Regions from separate parts of the Streptomyces sp. NBC_01515 genome, predicted to be linked through region 1. Evidence: riboswitches for the same ligand, from Rfam matches in the RefSeq annotation. Region 1 holds a riboswitch; the other holds the start of a gene.

Region 1 (3,574 bases):
CCGAGCCTGCGCGGGAAGGCCGTCGTCGTGGGCGGGCTCGGGCCGCGCGGGGTGGTGGCCACCGCGTCGTACGAGGCGCGGGTCTTCGGGGTGAACTCGGCGATGCCCATGGCCCAGGCGCGGCGGCTAGCGCCAAACGCGGCGTATCTCGTGCCGAGGTTCGGGTTCTACCGCTCGATCAGCGAGCAGGTGATGGCGCTGCTGCGGGCGTTGTCGCCGCTGGTGGAGCCGCTGAGCCTGGACGAGGCGTTCGTGGACCTGGAGGCCGGGGGAGCGGCCCGGGACGCGGAGTCGGCGCGGCTGACCGGGGAGCGGCTGCGGGCCGACATACGGGCGGTCACGGGGCTCACGGGGTCGGTGGGACTCGCCGCCTCGAAGATGATCGCGAAGATCGCTTCCGAGCGGGCCAAGCCGGACGGGCTCGTGCTGATCGAGCCCGGGACCGAGCGGGCGTTGCTGGGGCCGTTGTCGGTGCGCACGCTGCCGGGGGTCGGACCGGCGACGGGTGATCATCTGCGGCGGGCCGGGATCACCACGGTCGACGAGATCGCCGAGGCGGGCGAGGACGAACTCGTACGGCTGGTGGGCAAGGCGCACGGGCACGCGCTGTACGCGATGGCGCTGGCGCACGACGTGCGGCCCGTGGTGGCCGAGCGGGAGACCAAGTCGGTGTCGGTCGAGGACACGTACGACGTGGACATCCATGACCGGACCCGGGTCGGCCTGGAGGTGCAGCGGCTCGCCGACCGGTGCGTGCGACGGCTGCGGGCGGCCGGGCTGTCGGGGCGGACCATCGTCCTGAAGGTGCGGCGGTACGACTTCTCGACGCTGACCCGGTCCGAGACGCTGCGCGGGCCCACCGACGACCCGGGGGTGGTGCGGGAGGCGGCGGCCCGGTTGCTGGACTCTGTCGACACGACGGGCGGGGTACGGCTGCTCGGGGTGGGGGTCTCCGGGCTGGCCGACTACACGCAGGAGGACCTGTTCGCGCAGGCGGCGGGGGAGCAGGTCGATCTTCTTGAGGAGGAGCACACCGACGAAGAGGGGGGTGAGGAGCCGGCGGCGCCGGTGGAGCGGCGCTGGCCCGCGGGGCACGATGTGCGCCACGCCGGGTTCGGGCACGGGTGGGTGCAGGGGAGCGGGCTGGGGCGGGTGACCGTGCGGTTCGAGACGCCTGAGGATTCGGGGCCGGGGCGGGTGCGGACGTTCCGGACCGATGATCCTGAGCTGGAGTTGGCGGAGCCGTTGCCGTTGGTGGCGCGACGGGTGGGGGGCTTGGTGGCGGGGGCGATGGCAATGCCGTTGCTGCTGGCGGCGCGTGGAACCGGCGATCGGTCGGCCGAGCCGTTGTCGTCGGCGGAGCCAAGCCTCGGCGTTCCTCAGGCCGAGCCGTTGCCACCGGACGCGGGGTGTGCCGACGTCATGCCTGACCTGCCGACACCCTTGGTGGTGTCGGGCGTCGATGACCCTCCCGCCCCGTCACCACCCCCGGAGACTCCAAGCCCCAGCAAGGCCCCGCCCGCCGACCCCGCTCAGTTGTCCTCCGACCCCGCCAGCTTGCCGAAGTCGTGGTCCGGGACTGACGGAGGCGGGCCCACGTCGAGGCCGTAGTGGTGGTAAAGCTGGAGTTCCTGGTCGGGGGAGAGGTGGCGGCCCACTCCGAAGTCGGGGGCGTCCTTGATCAGGGAGCGGTCGAAGGGGATGTGGAGGGTGCCTTCGATCAGTTCGCTGGGCTCCAGGGGGACGAAGGCGTCCCTGGAGAACAGGCCGGTGCGTATGGCCGCCCACTCCGGTTCGCCGGTCGCGTCGTCGAGGTAGACCTCGTCGATCGTGCCGATCTTGGCGCCGGTGCGGTCGAACGCCTTGCGGCCGATCAGGTTGCGCGGATCGATATCGGTCTGCACGGGCCCTCCTCCTGGTCGCAACTCATCCGTAAGCACTACAAAAGAGCACATTGGGGAAGGTGGCCACTCGAAAGCTCGGCTTCAACGCGCGCTGGTAGGCTGGCGAACGGCTGCTGACCCCGTGCGGGAGAGTCCTCCAGACTTCATCGGAGGCGCCGAAGGAGCAAATCCTCCCCGGAATCTCTCAGGCTCACGTACCGCACGGACGAGGTCACTCTGGAAAGCAGGGCGCGTGTCGTCGACGGTGTCGACGGCTTGCGCTCTCACCGACGGTGAAAGCCGGTGACCTTCGGGTGGCCGGTGAAGCTCTCAGGTTGAGATGACAGAGGGGGAGGCCGTCCGGCACCCCGCTGTCGTGGTGCCCTCGAAGGTCGTGTCCGACCAGGAGGCCTCCCTAATGACCGTTCCTCGCATTCCGCTCTCCGAGCTCGAACAGGGCATCCCGTTCGAGCAGCGCCACATCGGGCCCGACCACGAGGCGCGGGCCAAGATGCTCGCGCAGGTCGGATACGGCTCCCTCGACGAGCTGACCGCCGCAGCGGTCCCGGATGTGATCAAGAACGCTGACGCTCTCGATCTGCCGGGCGCCCGTACCGAGGCCGAGGTGCTGGCCGAGTTGCGCTCCCTCGCGGACCGCAACGAGGTCCTCGGTTCCATGATCGGGCTCGGGTACTACGGAACCTTCACCCCGCCCGTGATCCTGCGCAACGTCATGGAGAACCCGGCTTGGTACACGGCCTACACGCCGTATCAGCCGGAGATCTCCCAGGGGCGGCTCGAAGCCCTTCTTAATTTCCAGACGATGGTTGCCGATCTGACCGGGCTGCCGACCTCCGGCGCCTCCCTGCTCGACGAGGGGACGGCCGCCGCGGAGGCCGTGGCCCTGTCGCGGCGCATGGGGAAGAACAAGAAGGGTCTGTTCCTGGTCGACGCGGACGCGTTGCCGCAGACCATCGCCGTGATCGAGACCCGTGCCGAGCCGGCCGGTGTCGAGGTCGTCGTCGCCGACCTCAGCGAGGGCATCCCTGCCGGGATCGCCGAGCGGGAGATCAACGGCGTGCTCGTGCAGTACCCGGGCGCCTCCGGTGCCGTACGCGACATCAAGCCGCTGATCGAGCAGGCGCACGCGCTCGGTGCGCTCGTCACCGTCGCCGCCGATCTGCTCGCGCTGACGTTGCTGAAGTCGCCGGGTGAGCTGGGGGCGGACATCGCGGTCGGTACGACGCAGCGGTTCGGGGTGCCGATGGGCTTCGGCGGGCCGCACGCCGGATACATGGCCGTGCACGAGAAGTTCGCGCGCAGCCTGCCCGGGCGGCTCGTGGGCGTCTCCGTCGACGCCGACGGAAACAGGGCCTACCGCCTCGCCCTGCAGACCCGCGAGCAGCACATCCGCCGTGAGAAGGCCACCAGCAACATCTGTACCGCCCAGGTGCTGCTCGCGGTGATGGCCGGCATGTACGCCGTCTATCACGGGCCCGAGGGGCTGAAGGGCATCGCTCGGCGGACGCATCGGTACGCCACGATCCTTGCGGCTGGCCTCCGCGTCGGCGGTGTCGAGGTCGTGCATGGTGGTTACTTCGACACGCTGACCGTCCGCGTTCCGGGCCGGGCCGCCGAGGTCGTCGCCGCCGCTCGCGAGGACGGCGTCAACCTGCACCTCGTGGACGCCG
Region 2 (3,574 bases), 5.3 Mb from region 1:
TCCATCTACCTACCGCCTGCTGGTGAAACCGCCTGCTGTAACCCTGCTGTGGCTGAAAAGGCTAGCGGCTCAGTCCGCGAAGTCGATCCGGCGCAGCACGTCCGCCGCGTCCCGGTCCAGGAGGACCGCCGAGTCGACGCCCCGGGGCAGATCACCGCGCTCCACCGCGCGCAGGAGCCGGGCGGCGGCCCTGCGGTGGCGCAGGAACGCGTACCGCGAGACCCCGCGCCCTCGCTCGCGCTGGCCGCCGAGCGCGGTGTCCGGGCTGACGTCGAGGAACACCAGGTGCAGCGCGCCGCCCCGGCGCCCGGCGGCGCGGGCCAGCCAGCCGCGCACCCAGGTCTGCGTACCGCAGTCGTGCACGACGGCTCCGGACGCGGAACGCAGCGCGCGGTGCAGTCCGGCGTAGTGGGCGAGGCGGACCAGGGGGCGGTAGACCGCGTAGGGCAGGACTCCGGCCATGTGGGCGTCCCAGCGGTCCCGGGTGTCCTGGCTGTCGACGCGGACGCCGTCGCCGCCCGCCACCGCGCGCCGCATCAGCGTGGACTTGCCGCTGCCGGGCAGGCCGGTGACCACGACCAGGTCGCGGGGGCCGAAGCGGAGTCCGTACGGGCTGTGCCCGCCGCGCTCGCGGAGATCGCGGACGGTCGGTACCGGGCGGGCCGGGCATGCCTCCCTGGCCGGGGCCGAGGGCTGCTCGGGCAGCGCTACGGCCGAGGTCGTGGCGTACACCGTGGTCCTTGTCACCGTGATCGTCCTCCCTGCGGGGTCAGGAAAGGTTCTCCCCACTGAACGTAAAGAGAAGGTAATGCACGGTGCCTCGCGGTTCCGTTCGCGTCCGGCCACAGGCCTGTTACAAAGCCTGTGCGATGATGTGCCCGCCTAACTGCATACCGGCCGCTTGAATCCGCGCGGGAGAGTCCCCAGCCAGCTGTTGCCGGGGCGCCGAAGGAGCAAGTCCCTCCCTTGAATCTCTCAGGCCCCGTTACCGCGCGGGCGAGGCACATCTGAAAAGCGGACCGCCGGCGACGGTGGTCCCACCCAAGGTGCAACCCATGTTCCGCGTGCGGTCATGGCGAACCTCTCAGGTCCCGATGACAGATGGGGAGGAACGACCTCGCCGTCATGCCTTGGGAGACCGACCGATGAGCAGTACCGCCACCCCTGAGAAGCGCCGCACCGCGCTCGACGCGCTGCACCGCTCGCTCGGTGCGACGATGACCGACTTCGCCGGCTGGGACATGCCGCTGCGCTACGGCTCGGAGCGCGACGAGCACCTCGCCGTCCGCACGAAGGCCGGCCTCTTCGACCTCTCCCACATGGGCGAGATCACGGTCACCGGACCGGACGCGGCCGCACTCCTCAACTACGCACTCGTCGGCAACATCGCCTCCGTGGGCGTGGGCCGCGCCCGCTACACCATGATCTGCCGGGCCGACGGCGGCATCCTGGACGACCTGATCGTCTACCGGCTGGCGGACACCGAGGCTGCATCTTCTACCTACATGGTGGTCGCCAACGCCTCCAACGCGCAGGTGGTGTTGGACGCGCTCACCGAGCGGGCCGCGGGCTTCGACGCCGTCGTCCGCGACGACCGTGACGCGTACGCGCTGCTCGCCGTCCAAGGTCCCGAGTCCCCCGGCATCCTCAAGTCGCTCACCGACGCCGACCTCGACGGCCTGAAGTACTACGCCGGTCTGCCCGGCACGGTCGCGGGCGTCCCCGCGCTGATCGCCCGCACCGGGTACACCGGCGAGGACGGCTTCGAGCTGTTCGTCTCCCCCGGTGACGCGGAGAAGCTGTGGCTCGCGCTGACCGAGGCCGGGGCGCCGGTCGGGCTGATCCCGTGCGGCCTGTCCTGCCGCGACACCCTGCGCCTGGAGGCCGGGATGCCGCTGTACGGGCACGAGTTGTCGACCTCCCTCACCCCCTTCGACGCCGGGCTCGGCCGGGTCGTGAAGTTCGAGAAGGACGGCGACTTCGTCGGGCGTACGGCCCTGGAGGCCGCCGCCGAGCGGGCCGCCTCGCAGCCGCCGCGCGTCCTCGTCGGGCTCGTCGCCGAGGGCCGCCGGGTCCCGCGCGCCGGGTACCCCGTCGTCGCCGACGGCCAGGTGATCGGCGAGGTCACCTCCGGCGCCCCCTCCCCCACGCTGGGCAGGCCCATCGCCATGGCCTACGTCGACGCCGCGCACGCGGCGCCGGGCACGGCCGGTGTCGGCGTGGACATCCGGGGCAGTCACGAGCCGTACGAAGTCGTGGCGCTGCCGTTCTACAAGCGCGAGAAGTGACAGTCGTCGTAGCGTCACGTCTGTGACCCGGGGCGGATCGCCCCTGTCCGCCGATGTCCTCCGTAGTCCCCCATTCATCAGCACTCCCCCGCGTACAGGAGAATTCAGGCCATGAGCAACCCCCAGCAGCTGCGCTACAGCAAGGAGCACGAGTGGCTGTCGGTCGCCGAGGACGGCGTCTCGACGGTCGGCATCACCGAGTTCGCGGCCAACGCGCTCGGCGATGTCGTCTACGCCCAGCTCCCCGACGTCGGCTCCACGGTGACCGCGGGCGAGTCCTGCGGTGAGCTGGAGTCGACGAAGTCGGTGTCCGACCTGTACTCGCCCGTCGGCGGCGAGGTCACCGAGATCAACGAGGACGTCGTGAACGACCCTTCGCTGGTGAACTCGGCCCCCTTTGAGGGGGGTTGGCTCTTCAAGGTGCGTGTCGCGGAGGAGCCGGGCGACCTGCTCTCCGCCGACGAGTACACCGCGTTTTCCGCCGGCTGAGGAGTCGTACACCTGATGTCTGTTCTGAACACGCCCCTGCACGAGCTCGACCCGGACATCGCCGCGGCCGTCGACGCCGAGCTGCGCCGGCAGCAGTCCACGCTGGAGATGATCGCCTCGGAGAACTTCGCTCCGGTCGCGGTCATGGAGGCGCAGGGCTCGGTCCTCACCAACAAGTACGCCGAGGGGTACCCGGGCCGTCGTTACTACGGCGGCTGCGAGTACGTCGACGTGGCCGAGCAGATCGCGATCGACCGGGTCAAGGAGCTGTTCGGCGCCGAGTACGCGAACGTGCAGCCGCACTCGGGCGCCTCCGCGAACCAGGCCGCGCTGTTCGCGCTGGCCAAGCCCGGCGACACCATCCTCGGCCTGGACCTGGCGCACGGCGGCCACCTGACCCACGGGATGCGGCTGAACTTCTCCGGCAAGCAGTTCAACGTGGTCGCGTACCACGTGGACCCGACGACCGGTCTGGTCGACATGGCCGAGCTGGAGAAGCTCGCCAAGGAGCACCGCCCGAAGGTGATCATCGCGGGCTGGTCGGCGTACCCGCGCCAGCTGGACTTCGCCGAGTTCCGCCGGATCGCGGACGAGGTCGAGGCCTTCCTGTGGGTCGACATGGCGCACTTCGCGGGCCTGGTCGCGGCGGGGCTGCACCCGAACCCCGTCCCGTACGCGGATGTCGTCACGTCCACGACCCACAAGACGCTGGGCGGCCCGCGCGGCGGGATCATCCTGGCGAAGAAGGAGTTCGCGAAGAAGCTGAACTCCTCCGTCTTCCCGGGCTTCCAGGGCGG

The links. A riboswitch is a leader RNA that binds a small molecule or an ion and turns the genes downstream of it on or off. The one in region 1 is predicted to bind glycine.
Region 2: another riboswitch for glycine. It lies ahead of gcvT (glycine cleavage system aminomethyltransferase GcvT); the one in region 1 lies ahead of gcvP (aminomethyl-transferring glycine dehydrogenase).

What each region holds. Positions count from the first base shown of each region.
Region 1 is NZ_CP109416.1:2,474,764-2,478,337, reverse strand. Features, by position in the region: gene OG407_RS10850 (DNA polymerase IV) at 1-1,611, shown strand, start outside; gene OG407_RS10845 (PRC-barrel domain-containing protein) at 1,533-1,904, opposite strand; glycine riboswitch at 2,019-2,114, shown strand; gene gcvP (aminomethyl-transferring glycine dehydrogenase) at 2,302-3,574, shown strand, end outside.
Region 2 is NZ_CP109416.1:7,762,621-7,766,194, reverse strand. Features, by position in the region: gene OG407_RS35230 (enhanced serine sensitivity protein SseB) at 1-5, opposite strand, end outside; gene OG407_RS35225 (AAA family ATPase) at 70-753, opposite strand; glycine riboswitch at 903-1,001, shown strand; gene gcvT (glycine cleavage system aminomethyltransferase GcvT) at 1,146-2,288, shown strand; gene gcvH (glycine cleavage system protein GcvH) at 2,400-2,777, shown strand; gene glyA (serine hydroxymethyltransferase) at 2,793-3,574, shown strand, end outside.